DNA from 2 places in the Inquilinus sp. OTU3971 genome. Region 2 is predicted to be linked to the other one. Evidence: riboswitches for the same ligand, from Rfam matches in the RefSeq annotation. Region 2 holds a riboswitch; the other holds the start of a gene.
What was found. Region 2 has a riboswitch for thiamine pyrophosphate ahead of thiC (phosphomethylpyrimidine synthase ThiC). Riboswitches for the same ligand answer to the same signal wherever they lie in the genome.

Region 1: another riboswitch for thiamine pyrophosphate. It lies ahead of thiB (thiamine ABC transporter substrate binding subunit); the one in region 2 lies ahead of thiC (phosphomethylpyrimidine synthase ThiC).

The regions. Positions count from the first base shown of each region.
Region 1 is NZ_JASATH010000017.1:11,462-18,577, reverse strand. It holds gene AAHM41_RS06560 (sodium:proton antiporter) at 1-237, shown strand, start outside; gene AAHM41_RS06555 (class I SAM-dependent methyltransferase) at 257-925, shown strand; gene thiQ (thiamine ABC transporter ATP-binding protein) at 922-1,644, opposite strand; gene thiP (thiamine/thiamine pyrophosphate ABC transporter permease) at 1,625-3,208, opposite strand; gene thiB (thiamine ABC transporter substrate binding subunit) at 3,396-4,397, opposite strand; TPP riboswitch at 4,452-4,555, opposite strand; gene AAHM41_RS06535 (peroxiredoxin) at 4,680-5,348, shown strand; gene AAHM41_RS06530 (GmrSD restriction endonuclease domain-containing protein) at 5,433-7,116, opposite strand, start outside.
Region 2 is NZ_JASATH010000060.1:11,348-18,463, forward strand. It holds gene AAHM41_RS16750 (M16 family metallopeptidase) at 1-83, shown strand, start outside; gene AAHM41_RS16755 (GNAT family N-acetyltransferase) at 104-700, shown strand; gene AAHM41_RS16760 (MarR family winged helix-turn-helix transcriptional regulator) at 768-1,238, shown strand; gene AAHM41_RS16765 (hypothetical protein) at 1,235-2,518, opposite strand; gene AAHM41_RS16770 (phytanoyl-CoA dioxygenase family protein) at 2,561-3,457, opposite strand; gene thiC (phosphomethylpyrimidine synthase ThiC) at 3,613-5,418, opposite strand; TPP riboswitch at 5,484-5,599, opposite strand; gene AAHM41_RS16780 (CHAP domain-containing protein) at 5,772-6,278, shown strand; gene AAHM41_RS16785 (class I SAM-dependent DNA methyltransferase) at 6,372-7,116, shown strand, end outside.

The sequences.
Region 1 (7,116 bases), on a different contig from region 2:
GCCGACGCGCAGCACCTGATGGGGCCGCTGGCGACGACGCTGGGCGCCATCTCCGCCGGCGCCGTGTTCATGGGCGCCAACACCTATATCGGCAACGCGCCGAACTTCATGGTGCGCTCGATCGCGCAGGAGCGCGGCGTCGCCATGCCCAGCTTCTTCGGCTACATGGCCTGGTCCTGCGGCATCCTGCTGCCGCTGTTCGCGCTGGTGTCGCTGTTCTTCTACGCGGGGCCATAGGACAGCGGCGAGGCACGCGATGTATGACTACGACGCCCAGTACCGGCGCCTGCGGACGGCGGGAAAGCCCGGATGGGCCGGCGATCATTGCGAGCGCGCGGCAGCTAGGATGAGCGAGACGCTGGATCGGCTCGAGCGCGAGGGCGGCCTGCCAGCGCCGCCGGCCCGGATGCTCGAGCTTGGTTGCGGCAACGGGCTGTCCTCGTTTCTGCTGGCCGGAAAGGGGTACGAGGTCCACGGCATCGATATCGCCGGGACTGCCGTGGCCTGGGCGCGGGAGCGGTTTGCAGCGGCAGGACTCCTCGGATTATTCCATCAGGGTACCGTCTGCCGCATGCCCATCTTCACTGACGGCTCCTTCGACATCGTGTTCGACGGCAGCTGCCTGCACTGCCTGATCGGTGGTGACCGGGGCCTTTGCCTCGCCGAGATCCGCCGCATCCTGCAGCCCGATGGCGCGTTTGTCGTCAGCACCATGTGCGGAGAGCCCCGCTCCGACGACGCCCGGGCTCGCTTCGATCCGCAGATGTACTGCCTCATGCGGGACGGTCGTCCCTACCGGACTCTGAAGTCCCTGGCAGCGATCGAGATCGAGCTTGCGGAAGCGGGGTTCGCCGTCCGGGACCGCAGCGTGCGCGTCAACCCGTGGTGGGACCACGCCACGCTGGTCTGTGGCCGGGCCGGCTAGCCCGCCGGCCCCACATAGCCGAGATAATCGGCGATCTCCGGCAGCGGCGGGCGGGTCAGCAGCTCGGTCGCCGGGCCGGTGGCGGCAATGCGGCCATCCTCGATGAAGGCGGCCTGCACATCGATGCCGGGCAGGGCGTCGAGCTGGTGGCTGACCATCAGCACGGTCAAACCGCGCTCCTGCCGCAGCCGGTCGACCAGTTGCACCATCTCGCGCCGCTGCGCCGGGCCCAGCGCGGCGAAGGGCTCGTCCAGCAGCAGGATCGGGCGGTCGCGCACCAGGCTGCGGGCCAAAGCGACGCGCTGGCGCTCGCCGCCGGACAGCTCGGCCGGCCGGCGCGCCTCCAGCCCCGACAGGTCGACATGGGCCAGAGCCTCTTGCACCCGCGCCGTCTCGGCCGGGCTCAGCCGCCCGGGGTGCAGGCCCAGGGCCACGTTCTTCGCCGCCGTGAGATGCGGGAACAGGTTGTGGTCCTGGAACAGGGTGGTGACGGGCCGGGCCGCCGGCGGCAGGCCGAGCGCATCGCGCCCGAGCAGGCGCAAGCTGCCGGACAGCGGCGCCTCGAAGCCGGCGATCAGGTTCAGGAGCGTGCTCTTGCCGGCGCCGCTGGGCCCGAACAGCACGACGAAGGCGCCGGCCTCGACCGCCAGGTCGAAGCGCATCTCCATCGCCTCGTAGCGATAGGTCAGGCCCTCGATCTCAATCGCGTGTGTGGCCACCGAAGATCCTCTCGATCAGGCCGAACAGGGCCAGCCCCATCAGCACCAGCAGCAGCACGACGGTCGACGCCTCCTGCAGCCGGTAGGCGCCGAGCAGCTGCGCCACCAGCACCGGCAGGGTCTCGTTGCCGTCGCGGCCGAACAGGGCGGGGGCGCCGAGGTCGCCGAAGGCCAGGCCCGCCGCGATCGCCATGGCGAAGCCGGCCGGCCGGCGCAGCAGCGGCCATTCCACCAGCCTGAGGCGTGCCCAGCCGGACAGGCCGAGGCTGTCGGCCAGCCTGCCATGGCGGTGCTGGGCCAGCTCGGCGGCGCCGACCAGCAGGCGCAGCACGAAGGGCAGGGCCATCAGCGCGTTGATCACGGCGATGATCGGCAGCGCCCAGCGCCGCAGGTCGGCGGTGCCGAGCAGCATGACGAACAGGCCGGCGCCGAGCGCCAGCGGCGGCACCACCAGCACCACCGTGCCGCTCAGCTCGAACAACCGCGCCAGACGGCGCCGCCGGCGGCCGATGCGCAGCACGGCGATGCTGTGCGCCAGGGCCCAGCCCAGCACCAAAGCGAGCGTGGCGGCACCGAGGGCCACGGCCAGGCTGCGCCCGGCGGCGTGCCACAAGGCGGCGCTGGACAGGATCGGCTTGCCGATGCCGCCCAGGCCTTCGACCAGGATCGCCACCAGCGGCAGCAGCACGAAGCCGGCGGCCAGGACCAGCGCGGCGGTGTCGATCACTCGGGCCGCTGCCGTGTGTCCATCACCGCGCAGCACCGGGCGGCCGATTCCGCCCTCATCGGCGACCCGGCCGGTCAGCCGCATTGCCGCCAGCACCAAGAGGGCGCAGAGGGCGACCTGCAGCAGCGACAGGGCGACGGCGCGGCCGGGATCGAAGTCGAAGCGCAGCGCCTGGTAGATCGCGATCTCGATGGTGGCCGAGGCCGGGCCGCCGCCGAGCGTCAGGACCACGGCGAAGCTGGTGAAGCACAGCAGGAAAACCAGGGCAGCGAGGCCGGGCAGCTGGCGCCGCAGCATCGGCCATTCGACCAGCCGGAACAGGTCGGCGCCGCGCAGCCCCAGCATCGAGGCCAGGCGCCAGCTCTCGGCCGGGATCGTGCCCCAGGCCGCGAGCAGGACGCGCACGGCGAAGGGCATGTTGAAGAACACATGCGCCAGCAGGATGCCGGTCAGGCCGTAGATGTTGGGGCGGATGGTCAGCCCCAGCGCCGCGAACAGGTCGGCGAGCAGGCCGGACCGGCCGAATACGGTGAGGATGCCGAAGGCGCCGGCCACCGCCGGCACGATCATCGGCAGGCCGAACAGGCGCAGCAGCAGGGTGCGGCCGGGGAAGCGTCGGCGCGACAGGGCGCGGGCCACCGGGATGGCGATGGCGACGCTGATCACGGCCGACAGCCCGGCCTGCAGCGCGGTGAAGCGCAGCACCGACCAGAGATAGGGGTCGGCCCAGACGGACAGCAGGTCGAACTCGGACGCGGCGCGGAAGAGGCCGGTCGCCGCGGTGGCGATCAGCGCCAGGATGGCGAGCAGGGCCAGCAGGCCGGGAAGAGAGCTCATCCGGAGGGATCGGCGGACACGTCCGGCGCCGGCTTCCCCCTCACCCGAAATCGCAATGCGATTTCGACCTCTCCCCAAGGAGAGGAGAAAGGGGCGGCGCTCGGTTTCCCTCTCCTCGGGGAGAGGGAGGGGCCCGCCGCGTTGGCGGCGGGAGGGTGAGGAGGTGGCTCGGCCCAAGGGCTCTGTCTTACTTGCTGGTCGCCTGCAGCCATTCGGCGATCCAGGCGGCGCGGTTGGCCGCGACCTCCTCCGGCGGATACAGCAGGGCCTTGTCCGGGGTCGGCAGGGCCTTGTAGGCGTCGGGCAGGCCAGCCTTCGGCGTCACCGCCGGATACATCCATTGGGTGGTCGGCAGCAGGTCCTGGAACGCCGGGCTCAGCATGAAGGCGAGGAACTTGTCGGCCAGCTCGGGATGCTGCGACGAGGCCAGCTTGGCCGCGACCTCGACCTGCAGGTAGTTGCCCTCGCTGAACACCGCGGCGCCGACATTGCTGTCGTTCTCCGCGATCACGTGATAGGGCGGCGAGGTCAGGTAGCTGAAGGTCATCGGCACTTCGCCCTTGCGGAACAGGCCGTAGCTCTCGCTCCAGCCCGGGGTGACGGTGAGGATGCGCGGCTTCAGCTTCGCCCAGGCCTCGGGTGCCTTGTCGCCATAGACTTGCTTCACCCACAGCAATAGCCCGAGGCCCGGCGTGCTGGTGCGCGGGTCCTGGATGGTCAGCTCGAGGTCGCTGGCCTCGACCAGGTCGTGCAGGCTCTGCGGCGGGTTCGGCACCTTGGTCTTGTCGTAGACGAAGGCGAAGTAGCTCCAGTCGAAAGGCACGAAGACCGGGTCGGTCCAGGCCACCGGCAGCGACAGCCCGTCGAGCTTTTGGCCATGCGGCGCAAACAGGCCGGTCGCGGTGGCCTCGGCGGTCAGGTTGGTGTCGAGACCCAGCACCACGTCGGCCTGGCTCGACTTGCCCTCCAGCTTCAGCCGCGACAGCAGGGCGACGCCGTCCTCGACCGAGGTGAACTCGACCGTGCAGCCGCATTCGGCCTCGAAGGCCTTCTTCACCTGCGGCCCCGGCCCCCATTCGGCGGTGAAGGATTCATAGGTGTAGACCTTGAGCACCGGGGTCTCGGCCGCAGCCGGGCCGGCAACGGCGGAGGTCAGGGCCGTCAGCAGGACGGCGGCAAACAGGCGCATCGCGTTTCCTCCGCAGGGTCGAAGCGGGGCGGAGCGAGGGATGTGCCGATGCCTGAGGCGTCGTCTCTCGCTCCCTCCGCCGGCATGACCCGGATCAGGTTCGTCGGGTTGACGCTGACGCGCCTCTCAGCCCCGTTCGGGCACCCCGGCAAGACGCGCGCATCATCGTGGCGCGCTCTGTCTGTGTCAACGAGGTGACAGGCCCCCTGCGGCAAGGCTCCTGGTGACACCGGCCTCGCGACGGGGTAAAATTACACAATTAACGATAACTGGAGGTAAAAAATGGCCGGACCGCTCGCGATTGGTGAGGACGCGCCCGATTTCGAAGTCGAGACCACCGAGGGGCGGATCCGCTTCCACGACTGGCTCGGCTCGTCCTGGGGCGTGCTGTTCTCCCACCCCAAGGACTTCACCCCGGTGTGCACCACCGAGCTCGGCGCCGTGGCCAAGCTGAAGCCGGAGTTCGACCGCCGCGACGTCAAGGTGATCGGCCTCAGCGCCGACCCGGTCGACCGGCATGAGAGCTGGGCCCAGGACATCAAGGAAACCCAGGGTTACGCCCCAAACTTCCCGGTGATCGCCGATTCCGAGCTCGTCGTCTCCAAGCTCTACGGCATGCTGCCGGCCGATGCCGGCACCACCTCGGAGGGCCGCACCGCGGTCAACAACCAGACCGTGCGCAACGTCTACGTCGTCGGGCCGGACAAGAAGATCAAGCTGGTGATCTCCTACCCGATGACCACCGGCCGCAACTTCGACGAGGTGCTGCGGGTGATCGATTCGCTGCAGTTGACCGCCAAGCACAAGGTGGCGACGCCGGCCGACTGGAAGAACGGCGAGGACGTCATCATCGTCACCTCGGTCTCGGACGAGGAGGCCAAGCAGAAGTTCCCGGCCGGCTTCAAGACGCTGAAGCCTTACCTGCGCACCGTTGCACAGCCCAAGGACTGAGGCCGATCCGCAACGCCCCGGGCCCGACAGGGTCCGGGGATTGTCCACAAACTCTATGGCAGCTATCAGCGCTCGGTGGCTCGTTCAAACGCTTTCGCTTGGCCAATTCCGACCCTCGCCCAGTGCCTTGAACGCGTTTCGGATTGCTTCAGCTCGCTTGCGCAGGAAGGCTTGGTAGTCCGATCGGATTTTGCTCTCGCGTTCTGCGGCGGCCTCGATTTGTGCGTATCCACCGACCTTTAACTCATCAAAGGGCACCATGTGAGACCGCAGCCGATCGCGGACCACTGCCTCGCCAAGATCGGCTCGATCGACCCTTTCCGAAAGGTATTTCAAAGGTTCCTTGGCGGAAATGTTTCGGTTGGTGTTCATTGTGATCAAAATGCAGTTGAGTGCACGGCTTCGTTCCCATCCGGGAAGTTGGCCGTCATCGCGAAGAAGAGAGTCCGGGAAGAGGTGATGATATTCCCGGTTCGCTAGTCGCTGGCGCGTGGCTTGATTGCCGTCAGCAATGTCGAATGCGCCAGCCTTGATCGACGCAGCCAAGATAGCGCGCGCAAGAGTCTCTTTGCGTTTTGGCCATCCGGCCTGGATCAATTCGTCGATGGTCGGCAGCGGATAGTCGGTCTCGTTGAAGACCGGTACGGCATTCCGCAATCCGCAGCCGAGAAAGAAGTCCCGGAGGGCGCGATAGTCCTGAAGCGATCGCGTGGAAGAGGCGTTCTCATATCGAGCCGTGATGAAGGACCGCCATACATACGATCGTATCGCCGCTCTTGCGTTGCCGTATTCGTCAAGCTCTCTCGGTAGATACTTATACAGCGCTGCTAGGACCGGCATTATAGTCACGGTCGGAAGACGTTGGTCATCAAAGACGCATTCTTCCTCCAGGACCTGGACCGCCCACTTGATGCCGTCCGCGATCTCGTCCCATGTAGAGTCAATGTCCGTAAGGTCGAGCTGGAAGAAACTGGCTTGGGCCGGAACCCGGTCTGCCCTCAATGCAGCGGTTTGAAGCGCAATTTGCTCAGGTGAGACGTAGCTTTCCAACGCAGGGCACTTCTCCCGCAGATCTATCATGAGGGCATGCATCGACTTGCCGGTGCGCGCCTCAAATTGCGCGACGATGACGTCGAAAGCATTGAGCGGCACAGCGGACGTGTTCATCTTTACGAACACGTCCAACGCCGTAGGAGGCTTCGTTCCGACATCCAATACGAGCATCGGCAAATTGAAGCGCTTCATCTTGTCTTGCAGATCGCGAAGCGCGCCCTCCAAATTCCTGCTCGCCTGCAGGTCGCCATTCACGGCTTGATCGCACCACTGCTGCCGAACAGCGGAAATATCCGATGGCTGGAGCAGTGATACGGGAGCCATGCCGCGCGAATATACCTCAACGGTGTCATCCGCCCAAACTGGGAACCGGCGCTGATCCTTGTTTAGCCACCGCTTGACTCGGACAATGCGCGACGGCGTGACACCATCTTCGTCGGGTTGCGGCTCCTTGAGCTGAACGAAGAATGTCACGTCGGGATATAGATCATGAAGGCTGCGCCATAACGCCGTAAGTCGCTGTTGGCCATCGAGCAGATGTTCGGTGCATCGCTCAACAGGATCAGGGGCACCTGCGAGAGGCCGCGTAACGAATGGCTCCTTCTCACCAATTTCTAGAACGAGGGTTGAGCCGACCGGCAATTCCCGCAAGATCGAATCTATGAGAGCTGCGACGTTCTCATACTCCCAGGCTTCAAGGCGCTGGAAGCGAGGT
Region 2 (7,116 bases):
TCCGCACCGCCCCCACCCTGGCGGCGCTCGGGCCGGTCGGCCGGCTCGAGAGCTACGATGCGATCCGCGCCCGGATCGGCTGACGGCGTTGAGCGGGGCGGCGGTGATCGGCTTTTTCCGAACGGGGCTCGGCACCCTTCCGCCGGTCCGGATCGACGGCCGGCGGACCTATCTGCGGCCGCCGCGGCTGCGCGACTGGCGCCCCTGGGTGGCGCTGCGCGGCGACAGCCGCAGCTTCCTGATGCCATGGGAGCCGACCTGGCCGGAGGACGCGCTGAGCCGCGCCGCCTATCTGCGCCGGCTGCGCCGCCAGATCTACGAATGGCGGCAGGACGAGGGCTACGGCTTCCTGATCTTCGAGCGCGACAGCAAGCAACTGGTCGGCGGCATCGGCTTCTCCAACGTCCGCCGCGGCGTCGCCCAGTCGGCCTCGATCGGCTACTGGATCGGCGAGCGCTTCGCCCGGCAGGGGCTGATGACCGATGCAACGGCAGCTGCGGTGGCCTTCGGCTTCAACCAGCTCGGCCTGCACCGAATCGAGGCGGCCTGCCTGCCGCACAACGAGGCCAGCCAGAAGCTGCTGCTGCGCCTCGGATTCACCCATGAGGGCCAGGCCCGCGCCTATCTCAAGATCGATGGAGATTGGCGGGATCACTTGCTGTTCGGGCTGGTCGACACCGAGTTCCATCCGGCCCCGTGACCATCCGGCTTGATGCCGTTCCTCTGCGCGCCTAGGGTCAGGGCAAAATTATGGCGGAACGCGGCACGTGGCATTGGATTGGGACACCCTCTCGCGCACCCTGCGCCCCGAGAACAGCCCCGGCTTCCTGCTGTGGCAGGTCGCCAACCAGTGGCAACGGCTGCAGCGCTCGACGCTGGAGCCCCTCGGCCTGACCCATGTGCAGTTCGTGCTGCTCGCCGGCCTGGCCTGGCTGAGCCGCAAGGAGAGCGACGTCACCCAGGCCCGGCTGGCCGCCTTCTGCAAGACCGACGCGATGATGACCAGCCAGGTGGTGCGGTCGCTGGAGGCCGGCGGCTTCATCGCCCGGGCGCCGCACCCGACCGACAGCCGGGCCCGGCAGCTGCGGGTCACCGCCAAGGGGGCCGAGGTGCTGAACGCCGCCATGCCGCGGGTGCGCGAGGCCGACGCCCAGTTCTTCGGCGCGCTGCAGGAGAGCCAGGGCTTCGTCGAGCAGCTGCGCCGGCTGTGGTCCAGCGGCTCCAAGCGAGAGCCTTAAGCCAGCAGCCAGGCCGGTATCAGGAACACCAGCGGCGCGAACAGCGCGATCCGCATCCGCGGCAGCGCCACACCGTTGCGCTTGAGCAGCGTCAGCTGGATGTGCAGCGCGATGAACAAGGTGGCGGCGAAGACCAGCGCCGCCGTCGACAGAGTCAGGAGCTCGAGCGCCTGCAGCAGCGCCAGGGCCGCGACCATCACCCCGGCGCAGCCGAGCAGCCAGATCGTCGCCTGCTTCGAGATCAGGGCGCGGTTGACCCGCAGCTCGACATGGGCCAGTGACACCCACCAGATCGTCTGCATGCAGACGATGGGCAGCAGCCGCGACATCTCCGACAGATGCGCCCGCCAGCCCGGCAGCAGGTCGGCGCCGAACAGCTCGAAGCCGGCGAGGATCACCGCGGCCCCGGTCATGGTCAGTGCCAGCAGCACCAGGTAGAAGCGGTCGAACCATTCGACCGAGGCCTCGTACAGCATCTTGAAGAAGGCGGTCACGATCAGCTGGTGCACCAGGAAGATCGCCGCCGAGATGCGGAAGCAGACCGCATAGACCGACACCGCCTCGACCGACAGGAAGAAGCCGACCAGGACGCGGGAGCTGTTGACGATGGCGAAATAGACCAGCGAGTTCACCATCATGAAGAAGCCCATCCGCCGGGCGTCGGCATAGGCGGCGAAGAAGCCCGGCCGGATGGTGCGCGCCAGGCCGATCAGGGCGAAGAGGGTGAAGCCGAGCGCCGCGGCGCCGCAGCCGAGCACCACCGGCGCCAGCGGCACCCGCCACAGCGCCAGGAAGACCAGCGCGCCGACGATCAGGAAGACATAGAGCGCCAGGTTGTCGGCCACCAGGATGCCGAAGCGGCGCCCCATGGCGCGGTAGTAGACGCTGGCGGCGACCTGCGCCCCGGCGGCGGCGATGGCGACGCCGGCAAAAACCGGCAGCAGCGGGCCTGCGATCGCCCAGGCGATGGCGGCGCCGCCCAGGCCGATCAGGCCGATCGTGGCGACGACGAAGAACAGCAGGTCGAGGACCCGGTCGTCCTTGCGGATCAGCACGAGCTGCGGGACCGCGCCCGGGATGCCGAGGCTGAGGATCTGCGCCCCGATCACGCCGATGCTGAGCCCCAGCTCGGCCGTGCCGTAGTCCTGGATGCTCATCACCTGCGACAGCAGCAGCGGCCCGAAGAAGGCGGAGCCCTTGCCGAGCGCGAAGGCGAGCAGGAACAGCGCCGCCTGGCCGCCGGCCGCCCTGACCCGGGCGAGGTTCATCGCCAACGCCATGGCCGGGGGCGGCTCATGACGACCCTGGGATCATCATCCGGGTCAGGCCCGGAGGTAGACGCGGTTGACGTGCGGATCGAGCGTCAGGCCCGGCGCCACCCGGCCGGCCTCGACGATCGGGCGCAGCGGGCCGTACAGGATCGGGCCCTGGCAGTAGACCACCTGGAAAATCAGCCGCGCGGAGGTCCGCGCCGGCTGGCCGCGATGGAAGCCGAAGGTGTTCTCCAGGAAGCTGGTCCCGGCAGGCCCCTCGAACCGGACGAAGCGCTCGCGGCCGAAGGCGCCCTCGACCTCGGCGTCGGAATAGCGCCGGATCGGCATCAGCCGATCCTCGCGGTGCGAACCGCGGACATAGATGTGCGGCCCGGCCCCGGCATCGACATCGGTGAGGTAGACGAACAGCTTGATGAAGCGCCAGTCGTCATAGTCGCGATGGAACAGCTCGGCGTGCTGCCCCTCCTCGTCCCCGGCGATCGACCACCAGGCGGCCATGTAGCTGATCGTCGGCCTGCAGCCGAGGGCGGCCTGCACCGCCTCCAGCACCGCCGGGTCGTTGGCGATCGCCAGGGCGTGCGGCGCGTTCACCACCACCTCCGGCCGGAAATGCGCGACATGGGTGCCCTTCGGCGCCTGCTCCGGTGCCTGGAAGGTGCCGTGCTCGGGCTTGTAGGGGTTGAAGGACGGGTGCCCGGCGAAGTGGCGCCGGATCTCCGCGACCCGGTCGGGGGTCATCAGCCAGGGCGTCATGGCGAAGCCTTCGGCGGTCAGGGCCGTGGCGGCGCCCCGGGCCTCCGGCGTGCCGGAGACCGGGCCGCGCCCGACCCGGCCGGCAATCCGGTCGGCCACCCAGTTGCGCCAGGCGACCCGCTGGAACCGGCGCTGCAGCAGGAACCGGGTCATCAGCCCGGCCTTGGCCGCATGGTCGGAAAGGGCTGCCATCGAAATCTCCTCGCGCCGAGCGCCGTCGACGACAGCCCGGGACGGACGCCCGCCCCGGGCCGCCAGCGGTCAAATTCCGCTCCGAGTCCTATACCGGTCGTCTCCGCGCGCACCAAGAATGATTTTCCTCCCGGCCCGCGCGGGCCGCCCGGCGGTCACTCGGCCGCGCGGTAGATCTGGCTGCCGCCGTCGCGGAACCGCGCCGACATCTCCTCCATCCCGGCCTCGGCCGAGGCCCGGATCTCCTGCGTGATCTTCATCGAGCAGAATTTCGGGCCGCACATCGAGCAGAAATGCGCCGTCTTGGCGCCTTCTGCCGGCAGCGTCTCGTCGTGATAGGCGAGCGCCGTGTCGGGGTCGAGCGAGAGGTGGAACTGGTCGCGCCAGCGGAACTCGAAGCGGGCGCGGGACAGGGCGTCGTCGCGTGCCTGCGCCGCCGGGTGCCCCTTGGCCAGGTCGGCGGCATGGGCCGCGATCTTGTAGGTGACGACGCCGGTCTTGACGTCGTCGCGGTCCGGCAGGCCGAGATGCTCCTTCGGCGTGACGTAGCAGAGCATGGCGGTGCCGAACCAGCCGATCATCGCCGCGCCGATGCCGGAGGTGATGTGGTCATAACCCGGCGCGATGTCGGTGGTGAGGGGCCCGAGCGTGTAGAACGGCGCCTCGCCGCAGACCGCCAGCTGCTTGTCCATATTGGCCTTGATCTTGTGCATCGGCACATGGCCGGGGCCCTCGATCATGACCTGGACGTCGTGCTCCCAGGCGATCTTGGTCAGCTCGCCCAGCGTCTCCAGCTCGGCGAACTGGGCCGCGTCATTGGCGTCGGCGATCGAGCCGGGCCGCAGCCCGTCGCCCAGCGAGAAGGCGACGTCATAGGCCCGCATGATCGCGCAGATCTCGCGGAAATGGGTGTAGAGGAAGCTCTCGCGGTGATGCGCCAGGCACCATTTCGCCATGATCGAGCCGCCGCGGCTGACGATGCCGGTGACCCGCTTCGCCGTGAGGGGAATGTAGGGCAGCCGCACCCCGGCATGGATGGTGAAGTAGTCGACCCCCTGCTCCGCCTGCTCGATCAGCGTGTCGCGGAAGATCTCCCAGGTCAGGTCCTCGGCCACGCCGCCGACCTTCTCGAGCGCCTGGTAGATCGGCACGGTGCCGATCGGCACCGGCGAATTGCGCAGGATCCATTCGCGGGTGGTGTGGATGTTGCGGCCGGTCGACAGGTCCATCACCGTGTCGCCGCCCCAGCGGATCGCCCAGACCATCTTCTCGACCTCCTCCGCGATCGAGGAGGTGACGGCCGAGTTGCCGATATTGGCGTTGATCTTGACCAGGAAGTTGCGGCCGATCGCCATCGGCTCGGATTCCGGGTGGTTGATGTTGGACGGGATGATGGCCCGGCCGCGCGCCACCTCGTCGCGCACGAATTCCGGCGTGACATAGTCCGGGATCGCGGCGCCGAAGCTCTCGCCGTCGCGCGCCGCCTGCTCTAGCGTCCGCTCGCGGCCGAGATTCTCGCGGATGGCGACATACTCCATCTCGGGCGTGACGATCCCGGCCCGGGCATAGGCCATCTGCGTCACCGCGGTGCCACCGCGGGCCCTCAAGGGGCGGCGGTCGCCGCGCGGGAACTCGAACAGGTTGGCGGCCTCGCCGGAGCGGCGGCCGTCATCCTCCGGCCGCACCGTCCGGCCGTCATAGGCCTCGACGTCGCCGCGGGCGGCGATCCAGCCGGCCCGCAGCGCGGGCAGGCCGGCGCCGATGTCGATCAGCGCCGCCGGGTCGGTATAGGGGCCGGAGGCGTCATAGACCCGGAGCGGCGGCTCGCCGGATTCCGGCGACAGCACGATCTCGCGCATGGCGACGCGCAGGTCGGGGTTGCGCTCGCCCGCGACATGGACCTTGCGCGACGCCGGCAGCGGGCCGGTGGTGACGGTTGTGGGGATGACGTCCTTGGGCATACACGGCCTCCTCGATCGGACGGATTGAGGGCGTGCCAAAGACGGAAGACTGGAGAAGCGGCTGAGCGCGCATGTGGTTCCATTCCCTACGCCGGCACGACCCGGATCAGGTTCGAAGGGTTCCCACGTCGCAGTTGGTGTGGTGTCTCAGCTCCTTACCGGAGCTCCCCTCGGAACGCCCCGATCAGAGCGCGCGCCGGGATGGGATGTCAAGCGGCAGCTGCCGGACGCCGTGAACCTGGTTTTCCCGGAAGGCCGCCAGCCCTCCGCTCCGTCCCGATCTTGACCGCATTCCTAAAAATATCTACATTCCAACACATTGGGGTGGATTTCTGAGTCATCGGTTGAGAACGATGCTGCGACATGCCTTGGTGCTGTCTGTCGCGCTGGCCCTGGCCGCCTGTGGCGGCGGGCGCGAGATCGTGCGCAACCCGACCGGCGCCGGCGTCGCCCGCTACGTCACCGCCAACGCGCCGGAGGAATGTGTGCCCTATGCCCGGGCCGTCTCCGGCATCCAGATCAAGGGCGATGCCTGGACCTGGTGGGACCAGGCCGACGGCGTCTACGGCAAGGGCGGCGCGCCGCGCTCCGGCGCCGTGCTGGTGCTGGGCCGGTCGGACCGGCTGAGCGCCGGGCACATCTCGGTGGTGGTGTCGGTGCGCAATTCGCGCGAGATCACCGTGTCGCACACCAACTGGGGCAATGACGGGGCGACCCGGCGCCGGATCTACCGTGAGCAGTCGGTGATCGACGTCTCCAGCGGCAACGACTGGACCGCGGTGCGATTCTGGAACCCCGACACCGGCGCCTATGGCGGCGTCTACGAGGCCGACGGCTTCATCTATCCCACCAGTGCCTGAGCTGTCTCGGGTGCCTCTCGACGATCCGGGGGCGCTTCGGCTATAAGCCCGCGCGCGACTGCGGCGCGGCCGTGGCGCATGGGACGCCACAGCATGACCCTTCCCCTCCCCATCCCGGATCCGCGGGCGCGCCGGCGCCTGGAGATCGGCCTCGCCCTGCTCGCCGACGGCCGGCCGGCCGAGGCCGCTGACGCCATCCGCGCCGCCATCGAGATCGCCCCCGGCGACGTCGAGATCCGCTACGCCCTGGGCCAGGCGCTGGAGGCGGCCGGCGGCGATGCCACCGCGGCGTACCGGGCGACGCTGGAGCTGGATCCGGAGGACCGGATGGGCGCCGCGGTGCGGCTGGCGCTGATCGGCGCCGCCCCGGTGCCGGCGCAGCTGCCCGAGGCGCATGTCCGCACCCTGTTCGACCAGTACGCGCCGCGCTTCGAGACGTCGCTGGTCGACGCCCTGCACTATCGCGGGCCGGCGCTGCTGCGCCGTGCCGTCGACCGGCTGGTTCCTGAGGGCAGCTTGGACATCCTCGATCTCGGCTGCGGCACTGGGCTGGCCGGCGCCGCCTTCGCCGACCGCCGCCGCCGGCTGGACGGGATCGACCTGTCGCCCGGCATGATCCTGCAGGCGATGGCGCGGCGGCTGTACGACCGGCTGGAGCCGGGCGAGATCGTCGCCGCCCTGGCGGGCTGGCCGGAGCGTTACGACCTGGTCCTGGCTGCGGATGTCGCGGTCTATATCGGCGATCTGGCGCCGCTCTTCGCCGCCGCGCGGGCCGTGCTGCGGCCGGGCGGCTGGTTCGCCCTGACCGCGGAGTCGCATGACGGGGAAGGCTGGCGCC